One region of the Streptomyces sp. NBC_00104 genome, then DNA from elsewhere that is predicted to be linked to it. Evidence: riboswitches for the same ligand, from Rfam matches in the RefSeq annotation. Region 1 holds a riboswitch; the other holds the start of a gene.
The links. Region 1 has a riboswitch for S-adenosylmethionine ahead of thrC (threonine synthase). Riboswitches for the same ligand answer to the same signal wherever they lie in the genome.
Positions count from the first base shown of each region.

Region 2: linked by a shared signal. The riboswitch ahead of OG272_RS12945 (aminotransferase class V-fold PLP-dependent enzyme) and the one ahead of thrC (threonine synthase) in region 1 are both predicted to bind S-adenosylmethionine.

Region 1 is NZ_CP108215.1:5,260,830-5,276,615, forward strand. It holds gene OG272_RS23100 (hypothetical protein) at 1-24, shown strand, start outside; gene OG272_RS23105 (Uma2 family endonuclease) at 84-764, shown strand; gene OG272_RS23110 (superoxide dismutase family protein) at 912-1,532, opposite strand; gene OG272_RS23115 (NADH:flavin oxidoreductase) at 1,728-2,861, opposite strand; gene groL (chaperonin GroEL) at 3,164-4,786, opposite strand; gene OG272_RS23125 (cold-shock protein) at 5,236-5,442, opposite strand; gene OG272_RS23130 (ubiquitin-like small modifier protein 1) at 5,926-6,201, opposite strand; gene thrC (threonine synthase) at 6,319-7,605, opposite strand; SAM riboswitch class I at 7,623-7,798, opposite strand; gene OG272_RS23140 (glucosyl-3-phosphoglycerate synthase) at 7,930-8,874, shown strand; gene OG272_RS23145 (trehalose-6-phosphate synthase) at 9,139-10,557, shown strand; gene otsB (trehalose-phosphatase) at 10,650-11,525, opposite strand; gene OG272_RS23155 (DUF3263 domain-containing protein) at 11,543-11,770, opposite strand; gene OG272_RS23160 (ABC transporter substrate-binding protein) at 12,001-13,248, opposite strand; gene OG272_RS23165 (ROK family protein) at 13,491-14,495, shown strand; gene nagA (N-acetylglucosamine-6-phosphate deacetylase) at 14,495-15,769, shown strand.
Region 2 is NZ_CP108215.1:2,986,734-3,002,519, forward strand. It holds gene OG272_RS12930 (hypothetical protein) at 1-190, opposite strand, end outside; gene OG272_RS12935 (rhomboid family intramembrane serine protease) at 389-1,126, shown strand; gene OG272_RS12940 (Lrp/AsnC ligand binding domain-containing protein) at 1,123-1,404, shown strand; gene OG272_RS12945 (aminotransferase class V-fold PLP-dependent enzyme) at 1,469-2,830, opposite strand; SAM riboswitch class IV at 2,994-3,110, opposite strand; gene trpD (anthranilate phosphoribosyltransferase) at 3,368-4,432, opposite strand; gene OG272_RS12955 (cytochrome bc complex cytochrome b subunit) at 4,588-6,228, opposite strand; gene OG272_RS12960 (Rieske 2Fe-2S domain-containing protein) at 6,225-7,295, opposite strand; gene OG272_RS12965 (c-type cytochrome) at 7,292-8,101, opposite strand; gene OG272_RS12970 (heme-copper oxidase subunit III) at 8,200-8,820, opposite strand; gene OG272_RS12975 (hypothetical protein) at 8,986-9,387, shown strand; gene OG272_RS12980 (Ig-like domain-containing protein) at 9,496-10,743, opposite strand; gene OG272_RS12985 (cytochrome c oxidase subunit 4) at 10,887-11,285, opposite strand; gene ctaD (cytochrome c oxidase subunit I) at 11,282-13,021, opposite strand; gene coxB (cytochrome c oxidase subunit II) at 13,018-13,977, opposite strand; gene OG272_RS13000 (aminotransferase class V-fold PLP-dependent enzyme) at 14,291-15,667, shown strand.

The DNA of each region.
Region 1 (15,786 bases):
TCACGAGAAAGGACACCCGTATGACCGCTCCTACGGTCCGTCGTCACCACACCGGGGCACGATGGGAGGAAGGAGGCGACCCCATGACCCCTGATACCGCCGAGCGTCCGCAGATGTCCGTCGAGGACTTCGAAGAACTCGTCCGCAGGGCTCCGACGGAGCTGCGGAACCGGCTGGAGTTTCTCGGCGGGAGGCTGTGCGTCCGGCACGGCCCGCTCGATGTCGACGAGTTCGAGGAGCTGGCCGCCGTGGCTCCCGAAACCGTGCGGCTCGAGTACATCAACGGAAATGTAAAGGTCAAGGCCATGCCTGACGGCAACCACCGCTCGATCTTCATGTGGCTGCTGCGCCAGTGCATGCAACACCGTCCCGACCTGGATCTCGTGCCCGAGTCCGGAGTGAAGGCCGAGGCCTATCGCAAGGGCCGCGCGCGCACTGACGGCACGCTGGTGCCGGTGGATCACTTCCGGGGAGACGGCGAGTGGTCCAACCCCGACGGCGCTCTCATGGCCGTGGAGATCACCTCCCGCGACCGCGACACCGACCAGCGCGACCGTATCGACAAGCCGGTCGGCTACGCGGCAGCCGGCATCCCCGTCTACCTCCTCATCGACCGCGACAACAACACCCTGACGGTCTTCAGCGAGCCGAGGGACGGTCGCTACCAGCAAGCCCCCTCCTACCCCTGGGGCGCAACCGTCGAGATCCCCACCCCTGTCGACATCACCCTCAAGACCGAGAAACTCAAGGACTACGCCGACTGACCCGTCCCGATACCGGCCCGGGCACAGCCCCATGAACGCGACGGTGACCGTCTGCCCGATGTGGGCGGACGGGTCGAAGACGAGGGGCGCGGCGGAGGTTCCGCCTGCCGCCCGTGCCGGTGATCGGCTCGGGCGGCACACGATCGCCTACTTGAACGGAACGTTCACGCAGGCCAGCCGCGCCCCGGCCGTCCCCGCGTGCCCCTCGTGCGTGGACGTCGCCGCCTCGTGCAGCACCACGGAACGGGCCCCGCCCTCCCGGAACCGCCAGTCGACGACGCCTATGGAACGCGCCGAGCCGTCGTCGTTCGTCGTCACGTCCAGCCACACCTCGTTCTCGGCGTTGGCGTACTCCGGGTCCACGGACGGCTGCTTCGGGTCCACCTCGTCCTGGTAGTGCGGCCCGGCGTCGGCGGGCAGCTTGCCGCACGGCTTGGTGTGCACGTGCGCGCCGTACACCCGGTTCGCGGTGAGGTCCCGCAGCCGCAGCTCGATCCGCGTACCGCCGTCGCGCCGCAGCTCCTCCTTGACCTGCACGCGCCCGGCGACGGGCACCAGGTCGGTGTTGTAGGTGACGGCGCGCGCCGCATCCGCGGTGCCGGCCGGGGCGAACACCGTCTTGACGAGCACCTTCTCCACCGGCTTCTTCCCGGTGGTCTCACTGGCGCCCGCGGTCGCGGCGACGCCGAAACCGCCCGCGACGGCCGCCACTGCGGCACCGGCCGCGATGAACCGCTTGTGCTTGAGGGTGAGCTTGTGTCGTGCCATTGGATCTCTCGTCCCGTTCGTGGGGGGTGAAGGGGAGCTGTCGCAGACAACAACGCACCCCAACTGCCTCCCTAAAAGCGGCAGTTGGGGTGCCTGGCGACGCTGTGGTCTCGACCCTACAGCGACACATATGACGGGATTGGCTCACTACCGCCAGGTACTCGCCAGGTAATGGGGAGACTTGGCGAAAGATCCTCAGCTGAGCGAGCCCAGCGCCGCCGGCTCGAACGCCTTCAGTTCGCCGAAGCGGCCGTCGAGCACCTTCGCCGCCCACTGAGGGTCCTGGAGCAGCGCGCGGCCCACGGCGACGAGGTCGAACTCGTCGGCCTCCAGGCTGGTCAGCAGGTCGTCGATGCCCTTGAGTGTCGCTCCCTCACCGGAGAACGCGGCGAGGAACTCGCCGTCCAGGCCGACCGAGCCGACGGTGATGGTGGGCTTGCCGGTGAGCTTCTTCGTCCAGCCCGCGAGGTTGAGCTCGGAGCCGTGGAACTCCGTCTGCCAGTAGCGGCGCGTGGAGGCGTGGAACGCGTCGACACCGGCCGCCACGAGCGGGCTCAGCAGCGCCTCCAGCTCCTGAGGCGTCTCGGCCAGCCGCGCGTCGTACGCCCCCTGCTTCCACTGCGAGTAGCGGAAGATGACCGGGAAGTCGGCGGACACGGAGTCCCGCACGGCCGCCACGATCTCCGCCGCGAACTTCGTGCGGGCGACCGGGTCACCGCCGTAGGCGTCCGTACGGCGGTTGGTGCGCTCCCAGAGGAACTGGTCGATCAGGTAGCCGTGGGCGCCGTGGAGCTCGACGCCGTCCATGCCGATGCGCTCGGCCTCGGCGGCGGACTGGGCGAAGGCCGCGATGACCTCGTCGATGTCGGCCTGCGTCATGGCCCGGCCGCCCTCGGCCTCGGTGCCGTCGAACCGCAGGCCGGAGGGGCCGAGGACCGGGGCCTCGGGGAAGAGCCTGCCCTGCTGCCGGACGGTCCCGATGTGCCACAGCTGCGGCACGATGGTGCCGCCGCCGGCGTGCACGGCCTCCGCGACCTTCGCCCACCCGGCGAGCTGCTCCTCGCCCGCGAACCTCGGCACCCCGTCCAGGTGCCCGGCCGTCTCGTGCCCGACGTAGGTCCCCTCGGTCACGATCAGACCGACCCCCGCGGCCGCCCGGCGCCCGTAGTACGCGGCCACGTCCGCACCCGGTACCCCACCGGGCGAGAACTCCCGCGTCATGGGCGCCATGGCGATCCGGTTCGGAACGGTCAGACCGTTGATCGTGACGGGCCGGGACAGCACCTCGGCGGCGCGGGAGGTGGAGGTGGAGGTGGAGGCGGTGGTCACGTGGGGACTCCTCGGAGAGGTCGTCGGGACATCGACATCGACATCTGCGTCGACATCTACGTCGACATCGACAGGGCGTCGACGGAACATCGACACGTACTGCGATGCGGGCATCGAATTGAATGGAGCATGCACTACATGCGCACGCATACAGCGTCTCTCCGCACAACCGCCCCGCCCGCCACGGAATTCCGCCGCCGCGCCCTCGTCCGCCGTGACCCAGGACACGCCCGAGGGCGGCACCCCCTGCGTCCAGGGAGTGCCGCCCTCGGTACTGAAGGACGGTGATCGACCGGGGTCGATCAGAAGTCCATGTCACCGCCCGGCATACCGCCGCCGGCGGGCGCGGCGGACTTCTCCGGCTTGTCGGCGATGACGGCCTCGGTGGTGAGGAAGAGCGCGGCGATGGAGGCGGCGTTCTGCAGGGCAGAGCGCGTCACCTTCGCCGGGTCGATGATGCCTTCGGCGATCATGTCGACGTACTCACCGGTCGCGGCGTTCAGGCCGTGGCCGACGGGCAGGTTGCGCACCTTCTCGACGATGACGCCACCCTCGAGGCCACCGTTGACGGCGATCTGCTTGAGCGGGGCCTCCAGGGCGAGCTTCACGGCGTTGGCGCCGGTCGCCTCGTCACCCTCCAGCTCCAGCTTCTCGAAGACCGAGGAGGCCTGCAGCAGGGCCACGCCACCACCGGCGACGATGCCCTCCTCGACGGCCGCCTTCGCGTTGCGAACGGCGTCCTCGATGCGGTGCTTGCGCTCCTTGAGCTCGACCTCGGTCGCGGCACCGGCCTTGATGACGGCCACGCCGCCCGCGAGCTTCGCCAGGCGCTCCTGGAGCTTCTCGCGGTCGTAGTCCGAGTCGCTGTTCTCGATCTCGGCGCGGATCTGGTTGACCCGGCCGGCGACCTGGTCGGTGTCACCGGCGCCGTCGACGATCGTGGTCTCGTCCTTGGTGATGACGATCTTGCGGGCGCGGCCCAGGAGGTCCAGGGTCGCGTTCTCCAGCTTGAGACCGACCTCCTCGGAGATGACCTCGCCGCCCGTGAGGATGGCGATGTCGCCGAGCATGGCCTTGCGGCGGTCACCGAAGCCCGGGGCCTTGACGGCGACGGACTTGAAGGTGCCACGGATCTTGTTGACGACCAGGGTCGACAGGGCCTCGCCCTCGACGTCCTCGGCGATGATCAGCAGCGGCTTGCCCGACTGCATGACCTTCTCCAGGAGCGGGAGCAGGTCCTTGACGTTGGTGACCTTGGAGTTGGCGATGAGGATGTAGGGGTCCTCGAGCACCGCCTCCATGCGCTCCATGTCGGTCGCGAAGTACGCCGAGATGTAGCCCTTGTCGAAGCGCATGCCCTCGGTGAGCTCAAGCTCCAGACCGAAGGTCTGCGACTCCTCGACGGTGATGACGCCTTCCTTGCCGACCTTGTCCATCGCCTCGGCGATGAGCTCGCCGATCTGGGTGTCGGCGGCGGAGATGGAGGCCGTGGAGGCGATCTGCTCCTTGGTCTCGACCTCCTTGGCCTGGTCGAGCAGCGCACCGGAGACGGCCTCGACGGCCTTCTCGATACCGCGCTTGAGGGCCATCGGGTTGGCGCCGGCGGCTACGTTGCGCAGGCCTTCGCGGACCAGCGCCTGGGCCAGGACGGTCGCGGTCGTCGTGCCGTCACCGGCTACGTCGTCCGTCTTCTTCGCGACTTCCTTGACCAGCTCGGCGCCGATCTTCTCGTACGGGTCCTCGAGCTCGATCTCCTTGGCGATGGAAACACCATCGTTGGTGATCGTGGGGGCGCCCCACTTCTTCTCGAGGACGACGTTGCGGCCCTTGGGGCCGAGCGTCACCTTGACGGCGTCCGCGAGCTGGTTCATGCCGCGCTCGAGGCCGCGCCGTGCCTCCTCGTCGAACGCGATGATCTTGGCCATGTGAAGTGGTCCTCCCGGACTGGGGTGGATTGCTCCGGACCGCGCTGGCGCCCGCGACGGACGGCCTGCCTGCCTCGTGGTTCCTTGCCCCACTTGGCCTGCGGGCCTCACCGACCCGGTCCTCGTTGTCACTCTCACCTTCAGAGTGCTAACGCCAATGATTAGCACTCGGCATGCCCGAGTGCAAGGTGCGCCCGCGAAGCGGGCTCGTCGAGGGGTGGTGGTCGGGCGGCGGGCGGGCGTAAGCGGCTCTCGGTGATCCGCAGGTGAACGCGCCCCTGCGCCCCCGTACGCGACCCCGCCTCGACCCCGCCTGACCCTCACCTCGACCGCGCCTCGGCCCGGACCGCCCCGGTCACGGGCACGCAGAAGGGCCCGCACCCGTGGACAGGGTGCGGGCCCTCCTTTGAAGAACGAAGAACGTCGCTGCGTTAAACCCGGCGCGTACTTCAGCCGGCCGCGAGTCGGACCATGTCCGCCTGCGGCCCCTTCTGACCCTGCGAGATCTCGAACTCGACCCGCTGGCCCTCTTCCAGGGTGCGGTAACCGTCCATCTGGATCGCGCTGTAGTGGACGAATACATCCGCACCACCGTCGACCGCGATGAAGCCGTACCCCTTCTCCGCGTTGAACCACTTGACGGTGCCCTGAGCCATGCCTAACTCCCCTATTACTGGCCCTTGCACAGATCCACACTTCGCGGATCCGGGTCAGACCTCACCCCCCAACGGTTGGGGGTGTGCGCCGGAACGCGTCGACCGCGGCCGAATGTATCTGTCCAACTGCCCTCTGCAACAGGTCAATCGGACGAGAATTCTGGACACGACCGGTCGGGAATGTACGAACAATTCGCCCGAATTCAGGGCAAGTCGGGCCCCATAAAAGGAACGAAATACGCAAAAGGCCTGCACACTTTGGCTACTTCATATAGGGCGTGCGGCGCGATCAGATATGCGCCCGGCATGAAATCACTACGGCGATCGATCCGGGTTCCCCAACTGTACCGCGCTCAATCATAGAGAATTGCCCCCTCCGCTTCTCTGGCGGAGAGGGCAATTCGATGAACGCTCGGTAATCAATGTTACCGACGGTTACTACCGGCGGGTACCGATCGCGGGTCAGCCACCGGCGACCGAGGGTCAGCCACCGGCGACCGCGGGAATGATCGACACGCCCGCACCGTCCGGCGTGGCCGTCTCCAGCCCCTGCTCGAACCGGACATCGTCGTCATTCACGTACACATTCACGAATCGCCGCAACTTGCCCTGATCATCCAGAACCCGGGCGGCGATCCCGTTGTGGTTCTTCTCCAGATCGGCGATGACCTCGGCGAGGGTGGCCCCTTCGGCGGTCACCTCGGCCTTGCCGCCCGTGTAGGTGCGAAGGATGGTGGGGATACGGACGGAAACGCTCACGATGGGACCTCCGGTCAGCTGTGTTTTTCAGGGGCGCGGGGCTGTACTGGACGTGCGGCTACCGCCGCGTGGGCGCGACCAGCCCCCACGGACCCGCAGACGAGTGACTACCAAGCCTTACGCAAGACCGGCTTCCCGGAACGAATCCAGGTTGGGCCGGATGGTCGCCGTCAGCCCGGTCCCGGCCACCGCGTCCAGCGTCTTGAGACCGTCACCGGTGTTCAGGACGACGGTCGTCAGCGTCGGGTCGAGAACACCGTCCTCGATCAGCTTCTTCGTCACCCCGACGGTCACCCCGCCCGCGGTCTCGGCGAAGATCCCCTCCGTCCGCGCCAGCAGCTTGATCGCCTCGACGATCTGGTCGTCCGTCACGTCCTCGACGGACCCACCGGTGCGCCGCGCGATGTCGAGCACATACGGCCCGTCCGCCGGGTTACCGATCGCGAGCGACTTCGCGATCGTGTTCGGCTTCTGGGGCCGCACCACGTCGTGCCCGGCCTTGAAGGCCACCGACACCGGCGAGCACCCCTCCGCCTGCGCACCGAAGATCTTGTACGGCTTGTCCTCGACGAGCCCGAGCTTGATCAGCTCCTGCAGCCCCTTGTCGATCTTCGTGAGCTGCGACCCGGAGGCGATCGGCACGACCAGCTGGTCGGGGAGCTGCCAGCCGAGCTGCTCGCAGATCTCGTACGCCAGGGTCTTGGAGCCCTCCGCGTAGTACGGGCGCAGGTTGACGTTCACGAAGCCCCAGCCCTCGCCGGCCGGGTCGCCGATCAGCTCGGAGCAGAAGCGGTTCACGTCGTCGTAGTTGCCCTCGATACCGACGAGCTCGCCGCCGTAGACGGCGGCCATGACGATCTTGCCCTGCTCCAGGTCGTGCGGGATGAACACGCAGGACCGGAAGCCGGCGCGGGCGGCGGCGGCGCCGACGGCACCGGCCAGGTTGCCCGTGGAGGAGCAGGAGAGGGTGGTGAAACCGAAGGCGCGGGCCGCCTCCAGCGCCTGGGCGACGACACGGTCCTTGAAGGAGTGCGTCGGGTTGCCGGAGTCGTCCTTGATGAAGAGCTTGCCCGCGTCGACGCCGAGCGCGCCCGCCAGGTTGTCGGCCTTGACGAGCTGGGTCCAGCCGGGGTTGATGTTCGGCTTGGTGGCCACGTCGGCCGGGACGGGCAGCAGGGGCGCGTACCGCCAGATGTTCGCGGGGCCGGACTCGATCCGCTTGCGGAGCTCTTCCGTTTCGTAGGCGGAGTAGTCGTACGCGATCTCGAGCGGTCCGAAACACTCCTCGCACGCGAAGACCGGTCCCAGCGGAACGCGGTGACCGCATTCGCGACAGCTCAGGGCGGCGGCGGGGCCGAGGTCTACTGTGGAGTCGGTGGTGCTTGCAACAGTCTGCGCAGCCATGGAGGCGAGGCCCTTTCTCCTCATCTTCCTCACGACGCACTTCGCCGTGAGACGGATTTGGCACCTTCCCGAGCCGGGAGCCTCGCGGAGCGATCGTCGGTGACGCGTCGATGCGCCGTCGATCGGTACGAGACCGGCTGGAGGGTTGCCGGGGCTTCATCGGGCCGTATCCCTCTGCCCCTCTGGATGAGCGGTATTTGGTTGTATACGCGGACGAGCAGCGACATGCGATGGTCACCAGCGTTGTCCAAGACTGTAACCGAAGGCCAGGACAGTTGAGTGAGCCGTCCGAACCGCGAGATGAACGCAGAGGAGCCGCGCACTGTGCTGAAGGAAGTCGAGCGCTGGCTGAGCACCCGCTCCTGGTCCATGGCCGACCGCCCGCTCCACAAGATCATGGCCGCGAAACGCGCCACCCATCAGACCGTCAGCGTGGTCCTGCCCGCGCTGAACGAGGAGGAGACGGTCGGCGACATCGTCGCGATCATCCGTCATGACCTCATGCGGCAGGTCCCGCTCGTCGACGAGATCGTGGTCGTCGACTCCGGCTCGACCGACCGAACGTCCGAGGTCGCGGCCGCGGCCGGGGCCCGGGTCGTGCACCGCGACGACATCCTGCCCCGCATGCCGACCGTGCCCGGCAAGGGCGAGGTCCTGTGGCGGTCGTTGCTGGTGACGTCCGGCGACATCGTCTGCTTCATCGACGCGGACCTCAAGGAGTTCTCGTCCGACTTCGTCTCCGGGATCGTCGGGCCCCTGCTCACCGATCCCGGCGTCGACCTCGTCAAGGCGATGTACGACCGCCCCCTCGGCTCCGCCGCCGGCCAGGGCGGCCGTGTGACGGAACTCATGGCCCGCCCCCTGCTCAACATGCACTGGCCCCAGCTGGCCGGCTTCGTCCAGCCGCTCGGCGGCGAGTACGCGGCCCGCCGCTCCCTCCTGGAGCAGCTTCCGTTCCCGGTCGGCTACGGCGTGGAGCTGGGCATGCTGGTCGACGCGCTGCATCTGGTCGGCCTGGACGCCCTGTCCCAGGTCGACGTGGGCATCCGCAAACACCGGCACCAGGACGGGCAGGCCCTCGGCCGTATGTCCGCGGCGATCTATCGCACGGCCCAGCTCCGGCTGGCCCGCGGCCACATGATCCGTCCCGTTCTGACGCAGTTCGAGCGGGGCCGGGAGGGGTTCGAGCCGCGGACGTATTCGGTGGACCTGGAGGAGAGGCCGCCGATGGTGGAGATCGCGGAGTACGTGGAGCGAAGGGCCGCGTGAGGGGGTGGGGGCGCGGTTCGTCGGCGGGTGCGGCTCCGGTGGAGGGCTGGTCGCGCAGTTCCCCGTGCCCCTGAAAAGCCGGGGCTGCGCCCCGTGCTTTCCAGGCCCGCAGGGCCTGGTCTTTTGGGGGCGCGGGGAACTGCGCGACCGGCCCCCACCGACCCGCACCCGCCGCCCCACGCACACCCCCCAACCCCATGGGCACTCCTGTATACGGCCGAACCGCACGTTTGACCACCGAACCCCCGGGCTAGGTTGAGCCGTATGGCATCAACGCACGGCTCGGCCCAGGTACTGGTCGCGTCCAACCGGGGTCCCGTCACCTACACGCTGGACGACGAGACCGGCGAGCTCACCTCCAAGCGAGGCGGGGGCGGCCTCGTGTCCGGCCTCTCCGCGATCGACCCGGAGTCGGGCGCGGTCTGGGTGTGCTCCGCCCTCGGCGACGGCGACCGCGAGGCCGTACGACGCGGCGTCGCCGAGACCGGCGTCCGCATGCTCGACATCCCCGCGGACGTGCACGCCGACGCGTACAACGGCGTGGCCAACTCCACGCTGTGGTTCGTGCACCACATGCTCTACCAGACCCCGCTGGAGCCGATCTTCGACGCGGAGTTCCGGCGCCGGTGGGCGTCGTACGAGACGTACAACCGCGCCTTCGCCGAGGCGCTCGCCCAGGAGGCGGCGGACGGCGCGTCCGTGCTGGTCCAGGACTACCACCTGGCCCTGGTCCCCCGGATGCTCCGCGAACTCCGCCCCGACCTGCGGATCGGCCACTTCTCGCACACCCCGTGGGCGCCCGTCGACTACTTCCGGCTGCTCCCCGACGACATCGCCGCCCAGGTGCTGGACGGCATCCTCGGCGCCGACCGGGCGGCGTTCCTCACCCAGCGGTGGGCGGACGCGTTCACCGAGTGCTGTCGCGCCGTCCTGGGCCCCGGCCATCCGTCCGGCACCCGGATCGGCGTGCACGGCCTGGGCGCCGACGCGGACTTCCTGCGGGCCCGCGCCCACCAGCCGGACGTCGACGACCGCATCGCCCTGCTGCGGGAGCAGATCGGTACGACCCCGGAGGGCACCCCGCGCCGCACGATCGTCCGCGTCGACCGCACGGAGCTCTCCAAGAACATCGTGCGCGGCCTGCACGCCTACCGGCAGCTCCTCGACGACCAGCCGTCCTGGCGCGAGCGCGTCGTGCACGTCGCGTTCGCGTACCCGTCGCGCCAGGACCTCGCGGTGTACCGGGACTACATGGCCGAGGTCCAGCGGGTCGCGGACGACATCAACGAGCGGTACGGGACGCCGGGCTGGACCCCGGTCATCCTCCATCTGAAGGACGACTTCGCACGGTCCCTGGCGGCGTACCGGCTGGCGGACGTGGCCCTGGTGAACCCCATCCGGGACGGCATGAACCTCGTCGCCAAGGAGGTGCCGGTCGTCTCCGACGAGGGGTGCGTGCTCGTGCTGTCGCGGGAGGCCGGGGCGTTCGAGGAGCTGGGGGACGACTCGGTGGTCGTGAACCCCTATGACGTGGTGGGTACGGCGCGGGCCTTGCACGAGGCGCTGAGTGTGCCGGTGGACGAACGGGCGGAGCGGATGAAACGGCTCGCCGCCGCGGCCACGGCGTTGCCGCCCACGCAGTGGTTCCTGGATCAGTTGCGGGCGTTGGAAGGCGCCCAGTAGCTCGGAGGAGCTGTTTGGGGGCGGGTGCGGGAGCGTCGTGGCTGGTCGCGCGGTGCCCCGCGCCCCTGAGGGGCCTGCGGCCCCTCGACGATCTAAGCCCCCCTTCCCTCCAGGTGCTCGGCGATCGCCGCCAGGAGTTGTACGACGCCCTCCGGGCCGTCGACCACCAGGTCCGCTCGCTCTGACAGTTCGGTGACCTCCGTACTGCCGCTGCAGACCAGCAGGCCCGGGGTGCCCTCGGTGCGGAGTTTCTCGATGGTGGCGAAGGCGGGGAGGTCGCCGAGGTCGTCGCCGGCGTAGAGGACGGCTTCGGCGGCGGTTTCCGTCAGGTGGTCGCGCAGGGCGACGCCCTTGTCCATGCCCGGCGGGCGGAGTTCGAGGACCAGGCGGCCGGGTTCGACGATGAGGCCGTGGCGGGCGGCGAGGTCGGCGAGGGGGGCGCGCAGGGCTTCGAAGGCGGCCTGGGGGTCGGTGGCGCGGCGGGTGTGGACGGCGACCGCCCGGCCCTTCTCCTCGATCCAGGTGCCCTGCCGCGCGCCGACACCGTCCAGGAGGCCGGGCAGCTCCGCGCGGACCGCCGCGACACCGGGGTGCGGGGCGGGGGCGGTGACCGTGCCGCTGACGGCGTCCCAGCGTTCGGCGCCGTAGTGACCGAGGACGACGAGGTGTTCCAGGCCGGGGACGCCGGCGAAGCCGCCGTGGCGGACGGCGACGCCCGCCGGGCGGCCGGTCACCACGGCGACGGAGGCGACCTTGGGGGCGAGCGCGGACAGCGCGGCGATCGCGTCGGGGTGGGCGCGGGCCTGTTCGGGGTCCGGCACGATCGGGGCGAGTGTGCCGTCGAAGTCGAGTGCGATCACCGTACGGCCGGGGCGGGCGAGGATCGCGTCCAGCGCGTCCCGCCCGGCCGGGGTCACGGGTGTCGGCAAGGTGGCCTTGGGGTTCTCTGCGTCCTTGTGGCTGCCCATGCCTGAGACCCTATCCGTCATCGCTCGGCCCGGCGCCCCTCCCGAACTCTGCGCAGCCGGTTGACGGTGACCGGGTCGTGGGCGAGGGCGCGCGGGTCGTCGAGCAGGGCGTTCAGCAGTTGGTAGTACCGCACGGGGGCGATTCCGAGCCGCTCCCGGATGGCCCGCTCCTTCGCCCCGGGTCCGGCCCAGCCCTGCCGCTCCACGGCAAGGATGGCCTGCTCCCGGACGTCCAGCTCTTCCATGCGACGACGGTAACGGACGGGTATGACATTCGGCCGCGGGTGGGTGGGGGCTGGTCGCGCAGTTCCCCGCGCCCCCTGAAAGACCAGGCCCCTGCGGGCCTGAAAAGCAGGGGGCGCAGCCCCTGCTTTTCAGGGGCGCGGGGAACTGCGCGCGCGGGGAACTGCGCGAGAAGCCCCCACCGGACCCGCACCCGCCGACACAGCCGCACCCCCGAGCTATGAGGCGCCCCTCACTCCTCCCGGTCCGCACCCGTCGCCGTCTGCTGCAGCTGCTCCAGCACGGCCCCCGGCTCCGCACCGGGCCGCACCGCCCGCCCGATCTGCTCCTTGACCGCCGCGCTGACGTCCGCCCAGGACGTCTTGCCGACGGGGTAGAGCCGGGCGTCGGGAAGCTCGTCGAGGAACGGCGTGAGATCGGCGTCGTCCTTCTCCGCGGCCATCGCCTCGGACGCGGACGCGGTCACCGGCAGCAGGTCGTACTCCCGGGAGAAGTCGAGGACGTTCTCGTCGCTGTAGACGAAGTCGAGGAAGTCACCGATCTCGTCGCGGTGACCGTTCTGCTTGAAGGCCATCATCCAGTCGGCCACCCCCATGGTGGCGTGCTCCCGCCCGTCGAACCCCGGCATGGCGGCCGTGCCGTACTCGACGCCCCGGTCGGCGGCCATCCGCATCAGGGTGGGGTGCCCGTTGAGCATGCCGACCTCACCGCGCGCGAACGCCGCGAACGCGTCGGCGCGGTTGAGTTCGGCGGGGGCGGTGGGCCCGGTGAGGCCCTTGTCGACCAGCTTGTCCTTGAGCCAGGTGAAGGTCCGCACGTTCTCGTCGGAGTCGAGCCGGTAGGTGCCGACGTTGTCGGTGTAGCCGGCCCCGCCGCTGAGCAGCCACTGCATGGTCTCGGCCTGGGCCTCCTCGGGCCCGAGCGGCAGCGCGTACGGCGTCTCGACCCCGGCCTCGTCGAGGGCCTCGGCATCGGACGCCAGTTCGCTCCAGCTGCGCGGGGCGCCGTCGATGCCGGCCTGGGCGAAGAGCTTCTTGTTGTAGAAGAGGACGCGGGTGGACGCGGCGAACGGCATCCCGTACGCGACCCGCCGCACCTTGCCCGCGTCGGCGAGCTGGGGCAGGAAACCGGCCTGGACGGGGATGGAGAGCAGGTCGTCGACCTCGTAGAGCCGGTCGGCGGAGGCGTAGTCGGCGTAGGTGCCGATCTGGGCCAAGTCGGGCGCCTCACCGGCGGCGACCAGCTCCTTGACCTTGCGGTCGACGTCGTTCCAGGAGTAGACGCTGACGTCGACCGTGACGCCCGGGGTCTTCTTCTCGTACGCCTTCACGACCGCGTCCCAGTACTTCCGGGAGCTGTTGGCCTCGGAGTCGCCGTAGTCGGCGGCGACCAGCTTCAGGGTGACGCCGGAGCCGCTCGCCTCCGAGACGCCGCAGCCCGCAAGGGTCGCCATCAGCCCCAGCGCGGACAGAGCCGCCATCCCGCTGTTCCTGACGCCGTTCTTCGTCCGCCGCTGCCACTGTCGCACCTACTGCCCCAACCTGTCGCACGTGCCCCGCACACAACAGCCTGGATCACAGGTCCTGCGCCCAAAGCCGTCAATCTCTCAACTTCTCGAACTTCTCGAACTTCTCCATAAGGTCTACACCACTTGGCCCCATAAGGTCTATACCACGTAAGTGGACTAGACCTCTCGTGGGTCGAAGGGCCACACTGTCCTCCGTGAGACATGTCATCGCCCTCGATGTGGGCGGCACCGGGATGAAGGCCGCACTGGTCGGGGCCGACACCGCGCCGTCCGGGGGGACACCCCCCGGACCCCCCGTCCTGCTGCACCAGGCGCGCCTGGCCACCGGGCGCGAACGCGGACCGGACGCGGTCGTCGGGTCGATCCTCGACTTCGCCGCCGAGCTGCGCGCGTACGGCGAGCGGCGCTTCGGCGAGCCCGCGGCCGCCGCTGGCGTCGCCGTGCCCGGCATCGTCGACTCCGACCGGGGCATGGCCGTCTACGCCGCCAACCTCGGCTGGCGCGACGTCCCGCTGCGCGCGCTCCTCGCCGAGCGCCTCGGCGGCGTCCCGGTCGCCCTCGGCCACGACGTGCGCACCGGCGGGCTCGCGGAGGGGCGCGTGGGCGCGGGCCGGGGCACGGACCGCTATCTGTTCGTGGCGCTCGGCACCGGGATCGCCGGCGCGATCGGCGTCGACGGCCGGGTGGAGGCGGGCGCCCACGGCTTCGCGGGCGAGATCGGCCACATCGTCGTACGGCCCGGGGGCATCCCGTGCCCCTGCGGCCAGCACGGCTGCCTGGAACGGTTCGCCTCCGCGGCGGCCGTCAGCCAGGCCTGGGCGGAGGCCTCCGGCGATCCCGAGGCGGACGCGGCGGACTGCGCCAAGGCCGTCGAGTCGGGCGACCCGCGCGCGAGCGCCGTCTGGCAGCACGCCGTCGACGCCCTCGCCGACGGCCTCGTCACCGCCCTCACCCTGCTGGACCCGCGCACCCTCATCATCGGCGGCGGCCTGGCGGAGGCCGGTGACACCCTGTTCACCCCCCTGCGGGCCGCCGTGGAACACCGGGTGACCTTCCAGAAGGTCCCCTCCATCGTCCCGGCCGCCCTGGGAGACACCGCGGGCTGCCTCGGTGCCGGCCTCATGGCCTGGGACCTCCTCACCCCCACACACCCCGCGGCCCCCACAGCCCCCAAGGACCCTTCGGAGGTAACCCCCTGATGGCCGATCAGCAGAGACTTTCTGCCGCCGGTTCCGACAGCGCCCCAGCAGGGGCGCGGGGCAGCGCTGAACATGCGGCTACCGCCGCGCGGGCGCGACCAGCCCCCACGAACCCGCGGCCGCCCCACACAGCGCATCCGTACGTCCTCGAAGGCGCCAACGTCGTCCTCCCCACCGGCACCGTGAAAAACGCCCGTCTCACCATCGACGGCACCAAGATCACCGAAAGCGCCCCCGAGAACGCCCACACCATCGACGTCCGCGGCCACTGGCTGGTCCCCGGCTTCGTCGACCTCCACAACCACGGCGGCGGCGGAGCCTCCTTCACCTCCGGCACCATCGACGACGTACTGACAGGCATCCGCACCCACCGCCTCCACGGCACCACCACCCTCGTCGCCTCCACGGTCACCGACGACATGGACGGCCTCGCCCACCGCGCAGGCCTCCTCTCCGAACTCGCCGAGCAGGGCGACATCGCGGGCATCCACTTCGAGGGCCCGTTCATCTCCCCCTGCCGCAAGGGCGCGCACCTGGAGGAACTCCTCCGCGACCCCGACCCGGCGGAGGTCCGCAAACTGATCGACGCGGCGCGCGGCCGGGCGAGCATGGTCACCCTCGCCACCGAACTCCCCGGCGGCCTCGACTCCGTCCGCCTCCTCGCCGAACACGGCGTCATCGCGGCGATCGGGCACACGGACGCGACGTACGAGCAGACGGTTCAGGCCATCGACGCGGGCGCGACCGTGGCCACCCACCTCTTCAACGCGATGCCACCGCTCGGCCACCGCGAGCCCGGCCCGATCGCCGCGCTCCTGGAGGACGAGCGGATCACGGTCGAGCTGATCAACGACGGTACGCATCTGCACCCGGCCTCGCTCCAGCTGGCGTTCCGTCACGCGGGCGCCGACCGGGTCGCGTTCATCACCGACGCCATGGACGCGGCCGGCTTCGGCGACGGCCGCTACACCCTCGGCCCGATGGCGGTGGAGGTCGTGGACGGGGTGGCCCGGCTGATGGAGGGCGGCTCGATCGCGGGCTCGACCCTCACCCAGGACCGCGCCCTCAAACGCGCCGTCACCGTCGACCGCCTCCCGATCGAGGACACCGTCGCCGCCCTCTCCGCCAACCCGGCGCGACTCCTCGGCCTCTACGACCGCATCGGCTCCCTGGACCCCGGCAAGGACGCCGACCTCGTCCTCCTCGACGCGGACTTCGACCTCAAGGGTGTGCTGCGCAAGGGCGAGTGGGTGGTGGACCCGTTCGGCGGCTGACCCATGGGCCGATGGAC
Region 2 (15,786 bases), 2.3 Mb from region 1:
TGCACCAGCGGCAGCGGACCGACTCGATGGTCTCACTGACCACGTCGCGCTCCTCGACCCTGGGCTCCCCGGCGAGGTCGAGGTGAACGTACTCGACGACCTTCGACGAGCGGGTCACGTCGAACCGCGTGAGGTTGCCACAGAGCGTGCAGCGCCAGCGGGTGGTGTCCGTCGGCAGGGGAACCGTCATCGTGGCTGCTCTTCCTTCTTCCAGTCTCCGTGAAGCGCCGGCGTCCCGGTGCGTGTGGCTCGTAACCCTACGGCCTGACCGGTACTCGCCGCCCGTTCGCCCGGGGCGGTGGCGCCGATTGCCTCCGGCGGCGAGGCCGACCGGCATCGGCGGCGAGGCGGTCTGTGACGGTGGGTCCTGTTACGTCATGCTCTGTTCATGATCGGCAAGTGGAGCACCAGGGCCGCCCGGGCCGTACGAAACGAGTCGGCGCCGGTGACGTACGGGCTGATCGCCGTCTGCTGTGCGATCTTCCTGATCGGGCCGGCGGCGGGCCTCAACCCCGTGTACGGCACCGGGGACGAACTGCTCGTCGCGCAGCGGGCGTACTTCCGCCGCTGGGGCGTCGTGCCCGTCGAACTCTTCCACGCCACCCCGCGCGCGGCGCTCACCCCCGTCACCGCGCTCTTCGTGCACGGCAGCTGGCTGCACCTCCTCGGCAACATGCTCTTCCTCTTCGTCTTCGGGGCGATGGCCGAGGAACGCATGGGTCATGTGGAGTTCGCCCTCTTCTACGTGGGCTGCGGCTATCTCGCGCTGGTGGCGTACGCGGCGGCGCACGCCGGGTCGCCGCAGTCGCTGGTCGGCGCGTCGGGGGCGATCTCCGCGGTCCTCGGCGCGTTTCTCTTCCTGTTCCCCAGGGCGCGGGTGACGAGCCTCCTGCCCTTCCTCTTCTTTCTTCCGCTGCGGTTTCCGGCGTGGGTGACCCTGCCGTTCTGGGTGAGCCTGCAGTGGCTGGCCGCGGGGCGGCAGACCTCGGGGCCGGGGGTGGCCTATCTGGCGCATCTGGTGGGGTTCGGACTGGGGTTCGTCTACGCGTGGGGGCGTTATGGGCGTAGGGCTAGAGTGAAACCGAATGCCTCAGCTCCGGCCCCCGAGGGAGAACACCAGCCGTGATCACCGCGATCGTGCTCATCAAGACCAGCGTGGACCGGATTCCGGAGATCGCGGAGTCCATCGCCGCGATCGAATCCGTGACCGAGGTGTTCTCCGTGACCGGTACGTACGATCTGGTCGCCATGGTCCGGGTGAAGGAGCACGAGAATCTGGCCGACGTGATTCCCGGGCAGATCAGCAAGATCCCGGGGGTTCTGGGGACGGATACGCACGTCGCGTTCCGGGCCTACTCCCAGCATGACCTCGAGACCGCGTTCTCCATCGGACTGGACGGCTGAGAGCCGCGAGGCTCCCCCGGGGCGAGGAGATCCTCGCCCCGCACTCGTCCTCAGGACGGACGGGTCAGACGGCCGGAACGCAACGACCGTCCTCCGTACGGTAGTTCCACTGCGCACCGTTGCGTACGAGGTCCCGCACCGCGCCCACGAACCGCTCCACGTGCTCGTCGGGGGTGCCCGCGCCGAAGCTCACCCGGATCGCGTTGAGTGACCGCTCGCCGGGCGCGGCCTCGGGGGCGCCGCACTCGCCCTGGGTCTGCGGGTCGCTGCCGAGGAGGGTACGGACCAGGGGGTGGGCGCAGAAGAGGCCGTCGCGTACGCCGATGCCGTACTCGGCGGAGAGCGCGGCGGCGAAGTGGGAGCTGTTCCAGCCCTCGACGACGAAGGAGAGGACGCCGACGCGCGGGGCGTCGTCCCCGAAGAGGGACAGGATCCGGACCTCGGGCACCTCGGCGAGCCCGGCCCGTACGGCGTCGATCAGATACCGCTCACGGGCGACCAGCGTGTCGAACCCGGCCTCGGTGAGGGCCTTGCAGGCGGAGGCGATGGAGTAGGCGCCGATGACGTTGGGCGAGCCGGCCTCGTGCCGGGCGGCGGTCTCGTGCCACTCGACGTCCACGCCGCCGTCCGTACGCCGGGTCACCTTGCGGGAGGCGCCGCCCCCGGCGAGGTACGGCTCGGCCGCGCCGAGCCAGTCGGCACGGCCGGCGAGGACGCCCGACCCGAAGGGCGCGTACAGCTTGTGCCCCGAGAAGACGACCCAGTCCACGTCCAACTCCTGTACGGAGACGGGGTGGTGGGGTGCGAGCTGGGCCGCGTCGAGCACGATCCGCGCGCCGTGCGCATGCGCGGCGTCGGCCAGCTCGCGCACCGGCCAGATCTCCCCGGTGACGTTGGAGGCACCGGTGACGCACACCAGCGCCGGGCCGTACGGGTCGCGGCCGGCGAGCGCGGCGTCCAGGGTGGCCACGGCCTCCTGCGGCGTACGCGGCGCGTCCAGGTAGGTCACCCGCGCGTTCCGCCAGGGCAGCAGCGAGGCGTGGTGCTCGGTCTCGAAGACGAAGACCTGGCAGTCGGCGGGGAGGGCCCGGGCCAGGAGGTTCAGGGAGTCCGTCGTCGAGCGGGTGAAGATCAGCTGGTCGTCGGCCCGGCAGTCGAGGAACTCCGCGACGGTCCTGCGGGCGTTCTCGAAGAGGTCGGTCGACAGCTGGGAGAGGTAGCCGGCGCCGCGGTGGACACTGCCGTAGTAGGGCGCGTACGCCGCCACGTCGTCCCACACCCGCTGCAGGGCCGGGGCGCTGGCCGCGTAGTCGAGCGCGGCGTAGGTGACCTCGCCACCGGTGACGAGCGGGACGGTGACATCCCGGCCCAGAACGGGCAGCGGGGCACAAACGGACCGGTCGGCGGCAAGGGTGGAGACAGACATGGCGGAACTCCCGTGAAAGCAGGCGGCATCACCGTGCCGGACAGCATGTCGACGGCACAGGAAAGGTGAAGGGGAAATGCGGAAGCGGGGCTCTGCGGCCCTATCGCATTCGCTTGCTCACGGAAGGCTCCCTCGAACGACCAGGACCCCTGGTTTCGCGAGGGGTCCGCGCTTGCCGTAGACCTCTCTGCCTACGACCTGGTCTTCACCCGGGGCACCCCGCCACGGACGGAGGGTTGCCGGACAGTCGGCCGGGGCCTTGTGACTGTCACTCATGACCTGCCGAAAAACGTACGCGAAGTGATCGTCGCGCCGCAACTTCTGTCCGGATGGCGGGATGGGGGCGCCTAATGGCTCGGGGGTGCGGGTGCATTGGCGGGTGCGGGTGGTGGGTGGTTGCTCACGCAGTTCCCCGCGCCCCTGAAAAAGCGGGGAACTGCGCGACCAGCCCTCACCGGACCCGCACCCGAAGAACACACCTCGGGGTCGAAGGGGCGAAGCCCCTGGGGGATGGGACGGGTAGGGGCGGCGGGGGCGCTACACCTTGGTGGCCGCGACCCAGCGCTCGAGAACCCGCCGAGCCGCCCCCGAGTCGATCGACTCCGAGGCCCGCTCCATCCCGGCCCTCAACTGCTCCGCCAGCGACGCGGACGTCGGCTCCAGGGCCACCAACGCCGCCGCCGAGTTCAGCAGCACCGCGTCCCGAACCGGCCCCGTCTCCCCACCCAGCAACCGCCGCGCGACATCCGCGTTGTACGACGCGTCAGCCCCCCGCAGCGCCTCCACCGGCACCAGCTCCAGCCCCACGTCACGCGGATCGAAGGCCTCCTCGGTGACCTTGCCGTCCCGGACGACCCACACCCGCGAGGTGGCCGTCGTCGTCAACTCGTCGAGCCCGTCGTCACCCCGGAAGACCAGCGACGAGTTGCCGCGCTCGGCGAAGACGCCCGCCATGATGGGCGCCATCCGCGGATCGGCGACGCCGACCGCCTGGGCGCGCACCTTCGCCGGATTGGCCAGCGGCCCGAGCGCGTTGAAGACGGTCCGGATACCCAACTGCCCGCGCGCGGCGGCCACATGACGCAGCGCCGGATGGAACTTCACCGCGAAGCAGAAGGTGATCCCGGCCTCCTCGGCGACCTCGGCCACCCGCTTCGGCGTCAGCTCCAGATTGACGCCCAGTTTCTCCAGCACGTCGGACGCACCGGACGCCGACGACGCGGCCCGGTTGCCGTGCTTGACGACCTTCGCGCCCGTACCGGCGACGACGATCGACGACATCGTGGAGATGTTGACCGTCTTGGCGCCGTCCCCGCCCGTACCGACGATGTCGACGGTCTTCCCGGACACCTCGATCACGTTGGCGTGCTCGTACAGCGCCTCGACGAGACCGGTGATCTCCTCGACGGTCTCCCCCTTGGCCCGCAGCGCCACCACGAACCCGGCGATCTGCGCGTCCGTCGCCTCGCCGCGCATGATCTGGTCCATCGCCCAGAAGGTGGCGCCGGCGTCCTGGTCGTGCCCGGACAGCAGCGCGTTCAGCACCGCGGGCCAGGAACGGCCCGCCGCGGTGTCGCCTCCAGCGGGGGTCACAGCGCTCATAGCCGCTCCTGGGTGTCATGGCCGCGAGCAGGGGGTGCCACGCGGACCGTGAAATCACTGATGCGCCCACCCTATCCAGGTCGGAGCACGGCGAAGGGCCCCCGTCCGAAGATCGGACGGGGGCCCTTCGACCGCGGTGTGGCGAAGCGAAGCGATCAGTGGTGGCCGTGGCCGCTCGTGATCTCCTTGTACTCCTCGACGGTCGGCTTGGCGATCTGGCTGTCCTCGCCGTAGTAGCCCTTGCTCAGCTTGGCGCGGAGCTTCTGCCGCCGCGTGATCTTGCGGGCGACACCGTTCTCGTCGACCGCGGGACCGATCTCGGCCGGCGCGTACTGCTCGTGCGCCGTGAGCGTGTGCAGCTGCTCCTGGCTGAGCGGCTCGTGGACCTCGATGAACTCACCGTGCGGCAGGCGCTTGATGATGCCGGTCTCGCGACCGTGCAGGATCTTGTCCCTGTCCCGGCGCTGCAGGCCGAGGCAGATGCGCTTGGTGACGATGAACGCGAGGACCGGGGCCACGAAGAACGCGATCCGGACGAACCAGGTGATGGCGTTGATCGACAGGTGGAAGTGGGTCGCCCAGAGGTCGTTTCCACCACCGATCAGCAGGACCATGTACCAGGTGATCCACGCGACGCCGAAGGCCGTACGGGTCGGGGCGTTGCGCGGGCGGTCCAGGATGTGGTGCTCGCGCTTGTCGCCGGTGACCCAGGACTCGATGAACGGGTAGACCGCGATCGCGACCAGGACCAGCGGGAAGATCACCAGCGGGATGAACACGCCCAGGACGAGCGTGTGACCCCAGAAGTTGATCTCCCAGCCCGGCATGACACGGATCAGACCCTCGGAGAAGCCCATGTACCAGTCGGGCTGGGCGCCGGTCGACACCTGGTCCGGCCGGTAGGGGCCCATGGTCCAGATCGGGTTGATCGTGGCGATCGCCGAGATGATCGCGATGACACCGAAGACCAGGAAGAAGAAGCCGCCGGCCTTCGCCATGTACACCGGGAGCAGAGGCATGCCGACGACGTTGTTGTTCGTCTTGCCGGGGCCCGCGTACTGCGTGTGCTTGTGGTAGAAGACCAGGATCAGGTGCGCCACCACCAGGCCGAGCATGATGCCCGGCAGCAGCAGGACGTGGACCGAGTAGAAGCGGGCCACGAAGTCGCCGCCCGGGAACTCTCCGCCGAAGAGGAAGAACGACAGGTACGTGCCGACGATCGGCACGGACAGGACCGCGCCTTCCATGAAGCGGACACCGGTGCCGGAGAGCAGGTCGTCCGGGAGCGAGTAACCGGTGAAGCCGGTGAACATGCCGAGGACGAACAGCAGGAAGCCGAACAGCCAGTTGACCTCACGCGGCTTGCGGAACGCGCCGGTGAAGAACACGCGCATCATGTGCACGAACATGCCGGCGAGGAAGACCAACGCGGCCCAGTGGTGGATCTGCCGGATCAGCAGACCACCGCGCACCTCGAACGAGATGTGCATGGTCGAGTTGAACGCCTCGGACATCAGCTGACCCTGCAGCGGGACGTAGCTGCCGTGGTACTCCACCTCGTTCATCGACGGGTGGAAGAACAACGTCAGGTACACACCCGTGAGGATGATGATGATGAAGCTGTACAGGCAGATCTCGCCCAGCATGAACGACCAGTGGTCGGGGAAGATCTTGCGCATGTTGGCCTTGGCCAGGGAGTAGATCCCGAGCCGGCCGTCGGCCCAGTCGGCGACGCGCTCGCCGGCCGGTGCCTTCTCGCGCTTGTCGCGCGCGTCGGTGGTGGTTGCAGTACTCATCCGCGCTCCCAGAAGGCAGGACCGACGGGCTCTTCGAAGTCGCTGACCGCTTCGAGGTAGCCGTCTTCACCGACGGTGATCCTCAGCTGCGGAAGGGCGTGACCCGCGGGGCCGAAGATGACCCGGCCGCCGTCGGCGAGGTCGAAGGTGGACTGGTGGCAGGGGCAGAGCACGTGGTGCGTCTGCTGCTCGTACAGGGAGATCGGGCAACCCACGTGGGTGCAGATCTTCGAGAACGCCACGATGCCCTCGTGCGACCACTCCAGCTCGCGCTTGTCCTTGATGTCGTCCGGCTGGATCCGGACGATCATCAGGGCGTCCTTGGCGATGTTCTTCTGGAAGTCGTGGTCGTGCTCGTCCAGGCCGTCCGGCATGGCGAAGGTCAGCGACCCGACCGCGACGTCCGAGGGACGCAGCGGCTCGTTGGTGTTCATGTTGACGAGCTTCTTGCCCTTGGCCCAGGTGGTGTGCCGCAGCTTGGTGCCGGGCGCCGGACCGAGGCCGCCCAGCAGCATGACACCGGAGAGCGGGAACAGGGCCAGCGCACCGAACATCGTGTTGCGGATCAGCTTGCGACGGCCGAGCGCGGACTCCTTGGCGCCCTCCTTGAAGTCGGCCAGCACCTTGGCCTTGACCTCGGGCGAGGCCTCGATCGCGTGGCGCTCGTCGGCGACCTCCACGTCCGACATCAGCGTGCGGGCCCAGTGGACCGCGCCCGCGCCGATGCAGAACAGCGACAGGCCCAAGGTCATGCCCAGCGCGAAGTTCAGCGCGCTGATGTGACCGATCGGCCAGACGTAGATCGACTTGTCCACGTCGATCACCAGGTACGAGGCGATGAAGGCGACGGTGGCCAGCATCGACACCGTGAACAGCAGGGCGACCGTGCGCTCGGACCGCTTCGCGGCCCGCTCGTCGATGTCCTGGACACGGTGCTGGTGGGGCGGGAGGCCGGGGTCCGCGAAGGGGTTCTTCTCGTCCGCGACCGCGACCGCGCCGTGTTCTTGCTCGTGTCCTGCCGACTGCTTGGTGGGCAGGTTCTCTTCTGGAATCTCTTGGCTACTCATGACTTCTTGGCCTTTGCGGTCCGAGCGGCGACCCAGACGGCGACGGCGATCAGCGCGCCGAGCCCGAACACCCAGCCGAAGAGGCCTTCGCTGACCGGGCCGAGCCCGCCGAGGCTGAGGCCACCGGGCTCCACGGTGTCGTCGCTGTTGACCGCTTCGAGGTACGCGATGATGTCCTTCTTGTTCTCCTCCGACAGCGTGGTGTCGGGGAAGGACGGCATGTTCTGCGGGCCGGTCTCCATGGCCTCGTAGATGTGCTTCGGGTCGACACCCTCAAGAGACGGTGCGTACTTGCCCTCGGACAGCGCACCACCCTTGCCGGTGAAGTTGTGGCACTGAGCGCAGTTGGTCCGGAAGAGCTCACCGCCCTCGGCGATGTCCGCGCCCTCGGGGTTGTACTCGTTCTCGGTCGGGACCTCCGGGCCCGCGCCCAGGGAAGCGACGTACGCCGCGAGCTGGTCGATCTCGGCCTGCGAGTAGACGACCGGCTTCTTCGGGACCTGCGCGCCCGGCTGCTGGGCCGGCATACGGCCGGTGCCGACCTGGAAGTCGACGGCTGCCGCACCCACACCCACCAGAGGCGGACCGTCGGTGGTGCCCTGACCGCCGGTGCCGTGGCAGCTTGCGCAGCCTACGGCGTAGAGCTTCTTGCCCTCCTCGATGGTGAGGGTCTGAGCGGTCTCATCGGCCACGGCCCGGGGCGCGGGCGCGAAGGCGGTGTACAGCCCCCCGGTGGCCGCCAGCGCGATGAGTAGGACGACGAGCGCCGCCAGCGGATGGCGTCGTCGTGCGGAGAGCTTTTTCACGGATTACCCCGGTGTCAGGATCTTCTGCGTCGGTGCTTCTGGAAGGGTCGTTCTCGGTGCGAGGCAGGCGTACGGTCCGCCCGGCCCGGTCGCCCGATCTACTTGATCATGTAGATCGTGGCGAAGAGGCCGATCCAGACGACATCGACGAAGTGCCAGTAGTAGGACACGACGATGGCCGCGGTCGCCTGCTCGTGGGTGAACCTCTTGGCCGCGTAGGTGCGTCCGAGGACCAGCAGGAAGGCGATGAGACCGCCCGTCACGTGCAGGCCGTGGAAGCCGGTGGTCAGGTAGAAGACCGAGCCGTACGGGTCGGACGAGAGCGACAGGCCCTCGTGCTTGACCAGCTCGGTGTACTCGAAGACCTGACCGCCGATGAAGATCGCACCCATCACGAACGTGACGATGAACCACATCCGGAGCTTCTTCACGTCCCCGCGCTCGGCGGCGAACACGCCGAGCTGGCAGGTGAGCGAGGAGAGCACCAGGATCGTGGTGTTGGTCGCCGAGAACGGGAAGTTCAGGGTGTCGGCCTTCTCCGCCCAGAACTCGGGGCCGGTCACCGATCGCAGGGTGAAGTACATCGCGAAGAGGGCCGCGAAGAACATCAGCTCGGAACTCAACCAGATGATGGTTCCGACGCTGGTGAGGTTCGGCCGGTTGACCGACGGGTGCGCGTGCCCGGTTTCTACTGTCGTTGCTGTCGCCACGACCGACATTATGTCGGTCGCTTATCCCGCCCTCACCCCGGGGGGTGCCGTTCGGAGTGTTGCTCCCTTCCGTACCGGTGCTGACGTGGTGTTCGAGGGAGTAGCATCCGCGCATCGGGCCCTGTCCGTCTTGTTGTCCGTACGACGTCTGATCTTCTGCGTACCGGAGGAACAATGCAGCCGACCGCCACGGTGCTGGTCTACAGCGACGACTCCAACACCCGGGAGCAGGTGCGGTTGGCCTCCGGCCGACGACCGGCTACCGATGTACCGCCGGTCGAGTTCCTGGAGTGCGCCACTCCGGCCGCCGTGATCAAGGAGCTGGACAAGGGCGGGATCGATGTCTGCGTCTTCGATGGTGAGGCCGTGCCCATGGGGGGCATGGGGCTGTGCCGGCAGATCAAGGACGAGATCTTCGAGTGCCCGCCGGTGCTGGTGCTGATCGGGCGGCCGCAGGACGCGTGGCTGGCCACGTGGAGCCGGGCCGACGCGGCCGTGACCCTGCCGGTGGAGCCGGTGGAGTTCGCGTCGGCGTTGGCTTCCTTGCTCCGTAACAAGCAGGCACTGAGCGCCTGAGAGCACGGGGTGTCCTGACGGACGGCGGGTGCGGGTTGATTGTGGCTGATCGCGCCCACGCGGCGGAGCCGCCGATGTCACCGCCCCGCGCCCCTTCGGGGCGCCCCCTCACACCGACTCCGGCCTCAAGCGGGCCTGGACCTGGGGGCCGGGTACCTCGTTGGTGCCGCCGACCAGGGCGCTGCCCTCGCGCCACTTCGTCCAGTCGAGGTTCCAGTCGCCGTAGCCGTTGCCGAAGGGGGCCATGGTGTCGCCGGCCGAGTTGACGACCTCGACGATGTCGCCCTCGTTGATGGTGTCGTAGAACCACTGGGCGTTGCCCGAGCTCATTCCGGTGCAGCCGTGGCTGACGTTGGCGTAACCCTGGGAGCCGGTGGACCAGGGGGCGGCGTGGACGTACTCGCCGCTGTTGGTGACCCTGACGGAGTGGTGGACGGTCAGGTCGTAGAAGTCCGACGCACCTATGCTGGCGCTGGTCATGCGAACGGTACCTTCCTTGGCCAGTACCACTTTGACGCCGTTGCGGGTGTCGTAGCCGGGCCTGCCCGTGGTGACCGGGATCTGCTTGATGACCTGGTCGTTCTTGTAGACGGTCATCTGGTGCGACGAGGCGTCCGTGACGGCGACTATCTTGGCGCCGGTGGTCAGCTCGATGGGCTCGGCCTTTCCGCCCCAGAGCCGGTCGCCTATCTTGATGCCCTCCAGGTTGCTGTGCACCCGGATGGTGGCGTCGGCGGGCCAGTACTCCTTGGGGCGGTAGTGGAGCTTCCTGTCGTCCACCCAGTGCCAGGCGCCTTCCGCGGCGGGGGTGGAGTCCACCTTCAGGGCGCGTTCGACGACGGACCGGGCGGCCTTGTCCTTCACGGGTCTGCTGAGTTCGGCGGTGACCGGCTGGCCGACGCCGTACCTGCCCTCCTCGGGGCCGAAGGTGACGCCGAGGCGCTTCTTGGTGAGGGGGCGGCCGGTGTCGAAGGCGTGGGTCTCGCGGCCGGGGGCGCCGTCCTCGTCCTCGGTGCTCACCCGGACCGTGTAGCGGGCGTTGGCGGCCAGCGGCGAGGTGGAGTGCCAGTGACCGCCGTCGGCGGAGAGTTCGCCCGCCACATACCGTCCTGCGGCGTCCATGGCGGTGACGTCGGTGATCCGGCTGTCGTCCTCGGCGGAGACTTCCAGCGGCTTGTCGGGGTCGGCCTTCTCGTCTCCCCCGGTGGGGGTGTTGAAGGAGATCTGGTCGGACGCGTCGTAGGGCTTGCCCGAGAGCGGGTGGCCACCGGAACCGCAGGCGGTGACGCCCGCTCCCAGGGAGACCACCAGCAGGACGCAGCTGACGACCGTGCGGTTACGGGGTGATGTGCTCATGGGTTCAACCTAGGAACGCCCGTCGGGCGGGGCGCGCCGGGTGACCCGACCGAGCTACGTACGGCGTGGCAAACGGGGGAAGCCCGGACCTCCTGTCGGAGTGTCCGGGCTTCCGTGCGCGCTGTGCGTGCTATCGGCGCGTGCTACTGGTTCTGGTTCTCGCCGCGGTAGTACTCGAAGACCCAGCCCCAGAGGCCGATCAGCAGGATCGGGGCGGAGAAGTACAGCAGCCACCAGCCGAAGACGACGCCCATGAAGGCGAGTGCGCCGCCCACGCCCAGGGCGAGGGGCTGCCAGCTGTGCGGGCTGAAGAAGCCCAGCTCACCGGCGTCGTCCGCGACGTCGGCCTCCTTGTCGTCCTGCGCGCCCACGTCGACCCGCCGGGCCGTGAAGGCCAGGTAGTAGCCGACCATGATGCACAGGCCGAAGGCCAGGAACAGCGCCGTGGTTCCGGCCGGCTCCTTCGACCACACGCCATAGACGATCGCCATGGCGAGGACGAAGACGCTCAGCCAGATGAACATCTTGCCTTGGACCTTCACTTGCCGGCCTCCTTGCCGCTGGTCGCGAGCTCGTTGGCCGCCGGGCCGCCGTGCGCGAGCTGCTCGAGCGCGGCGATCTCCGGGTGGTGCAGGTCGAACGCCGGGGATTCACTGCGGATCCGCGGCAGGGTGAGGAAGTTGTGCCGCGGCGGCGGGCAGGAGGTCGCCCACTCCAGCGAGCGGCCGTAGCCCCACGGGTCGTCGACCTCGACCTTCTTGCCGTACTTGGCCGTCTTCCACACGTTGTAGAGGAACGGCAGGATCGACAGACCCAGCACGAACGAGGCGATCGTGGAGACCGTGTTCAGGGCGGTGAAGCCGTCGGCCGCGAGATAGTCCGCGTAACGACGCGGCATGCCCTCCGCGCCCAGCCAGTGCTGGACGAGGAACGTGCCGTGGAAGCCGATGAACAGCGTCCAGAAGGTGATCTTGCCGAGGCGCTCGTCGAGCATCTTGCCCGTCATCTTCGGCCACCAGAAGTGGAAGCCGGAGAACATGGCGAAGACGACGGTGCCGAACACCACGTAGTGGAAGTGCGCCACCACGAAGTACGAGTCCGAGACGTGGAAGTCCATCGGCGGCGAGGCCAGGATGACACCGGTCAGACCACCGAAGGTGAAGGTGATCAGGAAGCCGGTGGCCCAGAGCATCGGTGTCTCGAAGGACAGCGAGCCCTTCCACATCGTTCCGATCCAGTTGAAGAACTTCACGCCGGTCGGTACGGCGATGAGGAACGTCATGAAGGAGAAGAACGGTAGGAGCACGCCACCGGTGACGTACATGTGGTGCGCCCACACCGTGACGGAGAGGCCGGCGATCGCGATGGTCGCGCCGATCAGACCCATGTAGCCGAACATCGGCTTACGGGAGAAGACCGGGATGACCTCGGAGATGATGCCGAAGAACGGCAGGGCGATGATGTACACCTCTGGATGGCCGAAGAACCAGAAGAGGTGTTGCCACAGCAACGCGCCGCCGTTGGCCGCGTCGAAGACATGGGCACCGAACTTGCGGTCCGCCTCCAGGGCGAACAGCGCGGCCGCGAGGACCGGGAAGGCGAGCAGGACCAGGACACCGGTCAGCAGCACGTTCCAGGTGAAGATCGGCATGCGGAACATGGTCATGCCGGGCGCGCGCATGCAGATGATCGTGGTGATGAAGTTGACCGAGCCGAGGATCGTGCCGAAGCCGGAGAAGGCCAGACCCATGATCCACATGTCGGCGCCGATACCCGGGCTGCGGACCGCGTCCGACAGCGGGCTGTAGGCGAACCAGCCGAAGTCGGCCGCGCCCTGCGGGGTGAGGAAGCCACCGACCGCGATGAGCGAGCCGAAGAGGTACAGCCAGTACGCGAACATGTTCAGCCGCGGGAACGCCACGTCGGGCGCGCCGATCTGCAGCGGCATGATCCAGTTGGCGAATCCGGCGAACAGCGGCGTCGCGAACATCAGCAGCATGATCGTGCCGTGCATCGTGAACGCCTGGTTGAACTGCTCGTTCGTCATGATCTGCGTGCCCGGGCGGGCGAGCTCGGCGCGCATGAGGAGCGCCATGACGCCGCCGATCATGAAGAACACGAACGACGTGACCAGGTACAGCGTGCCGATCGTCTTGTGGTCGGTGGTCGTCAACCACTTCACCAGGACGTTGCCGGGCTGCTTGCGCCGTACCGGCAGCTCGTCTTCGTACGAGCCTTCGGCGGCGGCAGCACCCTGAGGTTCGTTGATGATGCTCACAGCTGGTTCACCTCCCGGTCCTTCTCGTGCTGCGTCTGCTCGATGCCCGCCGGGACGTAACCCGTCTGACCCTTCTCGGCCAGCTCCTTGAGGTGCTGCTCGTACCGCTCCTGGGAGACGACCTTCACGTTGAAGAGCATCCGGGAGTGGTCGACGCCGCACAGCTCGGCGCACTTGCCGAGGAAGGTGCCCTCCTGGTTGGGCGTCACCTGGAACACGTTGGTGTGGCCCGGGATGACGTCCTGCTTCATCAGGAACGGCACCACCCAGAAGGAGTGGATGACGTCACGCGAGGTGAGGACGAAGCGGACCGTCTTGCCTTCCGGCAGCCAGAGGGTCGGGCCGGGGTTGCCGGTCTGCGGGTTCTTGTCACCGGGGGTGCCGCAGGTGTACACGCCGCCCGCATTGTCCGGGAACTGCTTCTTCCACTTGCTCGGAATCGCGTCCAGGTTCTCGTCGGTCTTCGCGTCACCGGTCGAGCCGTCGACGTTCTCGATGTAGTTGAAGCACCAGCTCCACTGGAAGCCGACCACGTTGACCGTGAGGTCGGGCTTCTTCGACGTGTCGAGGAGCTTCGACTCGTCGCGGGCGGTGAAGTAGAAGAGCACCGAGACGATGATCAGCGGGACGACCGTGTACAGCGCCTCGATGGGCATGTTGTACCGGGTCTGTGGGGGAACTTCGACCTTGGTGCGGCTGCGCCGGTGGAAGAAAGCACTCCACAGGATCAGGCCCCACACCAGCACGCCCGTGGCGAGCGCGGCCGCCCACGACCCCTGCCACAGGGAGAGGATCCGCGGAGCCTCTTCCGTGGTCGGGGTGGGCATACCCAGGCGGGGGAAGTCCTCCCATGTGCAACCGGTGGCGGTCGCCAGGACCAGGCCTGCGGTCATTGCCTGCAGCAGCTTCCGCCGCATCGGGCGCCGCGGCGAGCGGTCGGAGCCGTTGGGACTCACGTAGCGCCTTCCCGAGAGTCTCGCCCGCGCGGTATGGCTGCGGCCTTCTCGCTGGTCGGTCGCCGCCCTGCGACGGGCAGGGGTTTGGATGTTTATGCGGACCAAACCCTACTGGACGCGATTTGGGGTCGCGCGGGGAGGGGGTACCAACTCGCCGGGGCTCACTTGGAGCGGCTACGCGGGCCGCCGGGTGTGCCTCATAGCTCGGGAGTTCGGGTGTTTTGACGGGTGCGGGCGTGTTGTGGTCGTTCGCGCGGTTCCCCCGCGACTCTGAAGGAGCGCTGTCCACGGCCCCTGCTTATAGCGTTGGCCCGTGGCCTACTTCGACTCCGCTTCCTCCGCTCCCCTTCATCCCGTCGCCCGGCAGGCGCTGATGGCTTCGCTGGACGAAGGGTGGGCCGATCCCGCGCGGTTGTACCGAGAGGGGCGGCGGGCCCGGTTGTTGCTGGACGCCGCTCGGGAGGCCGCCGCGGAGGCCGTGGGATGCCGGGCGGACGAACTGGTCTTCACCTCCTCCGGGACGCGGGCGGTGCACTCCGGGATCGCGGGGGTGCTGGCGGGGCGGCGGCGGGTGGGGCGCCACCTGATCGTGTCGGCCGTCGAACACTCTTCGGTGCTGCACGCGGCTCAGGTGCACGAGGCCGACGGGGGGACGGTCACCCAGGTGGCGGTGGGACGTACGGGGTCGGTCTCCGCGTCCTCGTACGCCGAGGCCCTGCGGGAGGACACCGCGCTCGCCTGTCTGCAGTCGGCCAACCACGAGGTGGGGACGGAACAGCCGGTGGCCGAGGTCGCTGAGGTGTGCCGGGCGGCGGGGGTGCCGCTGCTGGTGGACGCGGCGCAGTCGCTCGGATGGGGGCGGGTGAACGGGGACTGGTCGGTGTTGACCGCCAGCGCCCACAAATGGGGCGGTCCGTCGGGGGTCGGACTGCTCGCCGTACGCAAGGGTGTGCGCTTCGCGGCCCAAGGGCCCGCCGACGAACGGGAGTCGGGGCGGGCGGCCGGGTTCGAGAACATCCCGGCGATCGTGGCGGCCGCCGCCTCGCTGCGGGCCGTACGGGCGGAGGGCGACGCGGAGGCCGTACGACTAAGGGAGTTGACGGAGCGGATCCGGGCGCGGGTGCCCTCGCTGGTGCCCGATGTGGAGGTGGTGGGCGACCCGGAGCGCCGGCTGCCCGGAGTGGTCACCTTCTCCTGTCTCTATGTCGACGGAGAGACATTGCTCCACGAACTGGACCGCGAGGGCTTCTCCGTCTCCTCCGGGTCCTCCTGCACGAGCAGCACGCTGACGCCCAGCCATGTGCTGCGGGCCATGGGGGTGCTCAGCGAGGGGAACGTCCGGGTGTCGCTGCCGCCGGGGGCGCCCGCGGAGGACGTCGAGCGGTTCCTGTCGGTGCTGCCGGGGGCGGTCGCGGCGGTCCGGGAGAAGCTGGGGGCTCCGGCCCCCGCGACCGTCGTACGTGAGGACGTCCTCGTCGTGGACGCCCTCGGCAAGCGCTGCCCGATCCCCGTCATCGAGCTGGCGAAGGTCATCGGCGACGTCCCGGTCGGCGGCACGGTCCGCGTCCTCTCCGACGACGAGGCGGCCCGCCTGGACATCCCGGCGTGGTGCGAGATGCGGAACCAGGAGTACGTGGGAGAGGAGCCGGCGGAACGGGGTGCGGCATATGTGGTGCGAAGGCTGAGCTGAGGGGACACGGAAAACCCCGCGCCCTGAGGGGCCGAAGGCCCCAGGGGCGCGGGGAACCGCGCGACCGGCCACGACGAACCAGCGGCCGACAAGCACCGGCCCCGGCAACCCGGAAGTCG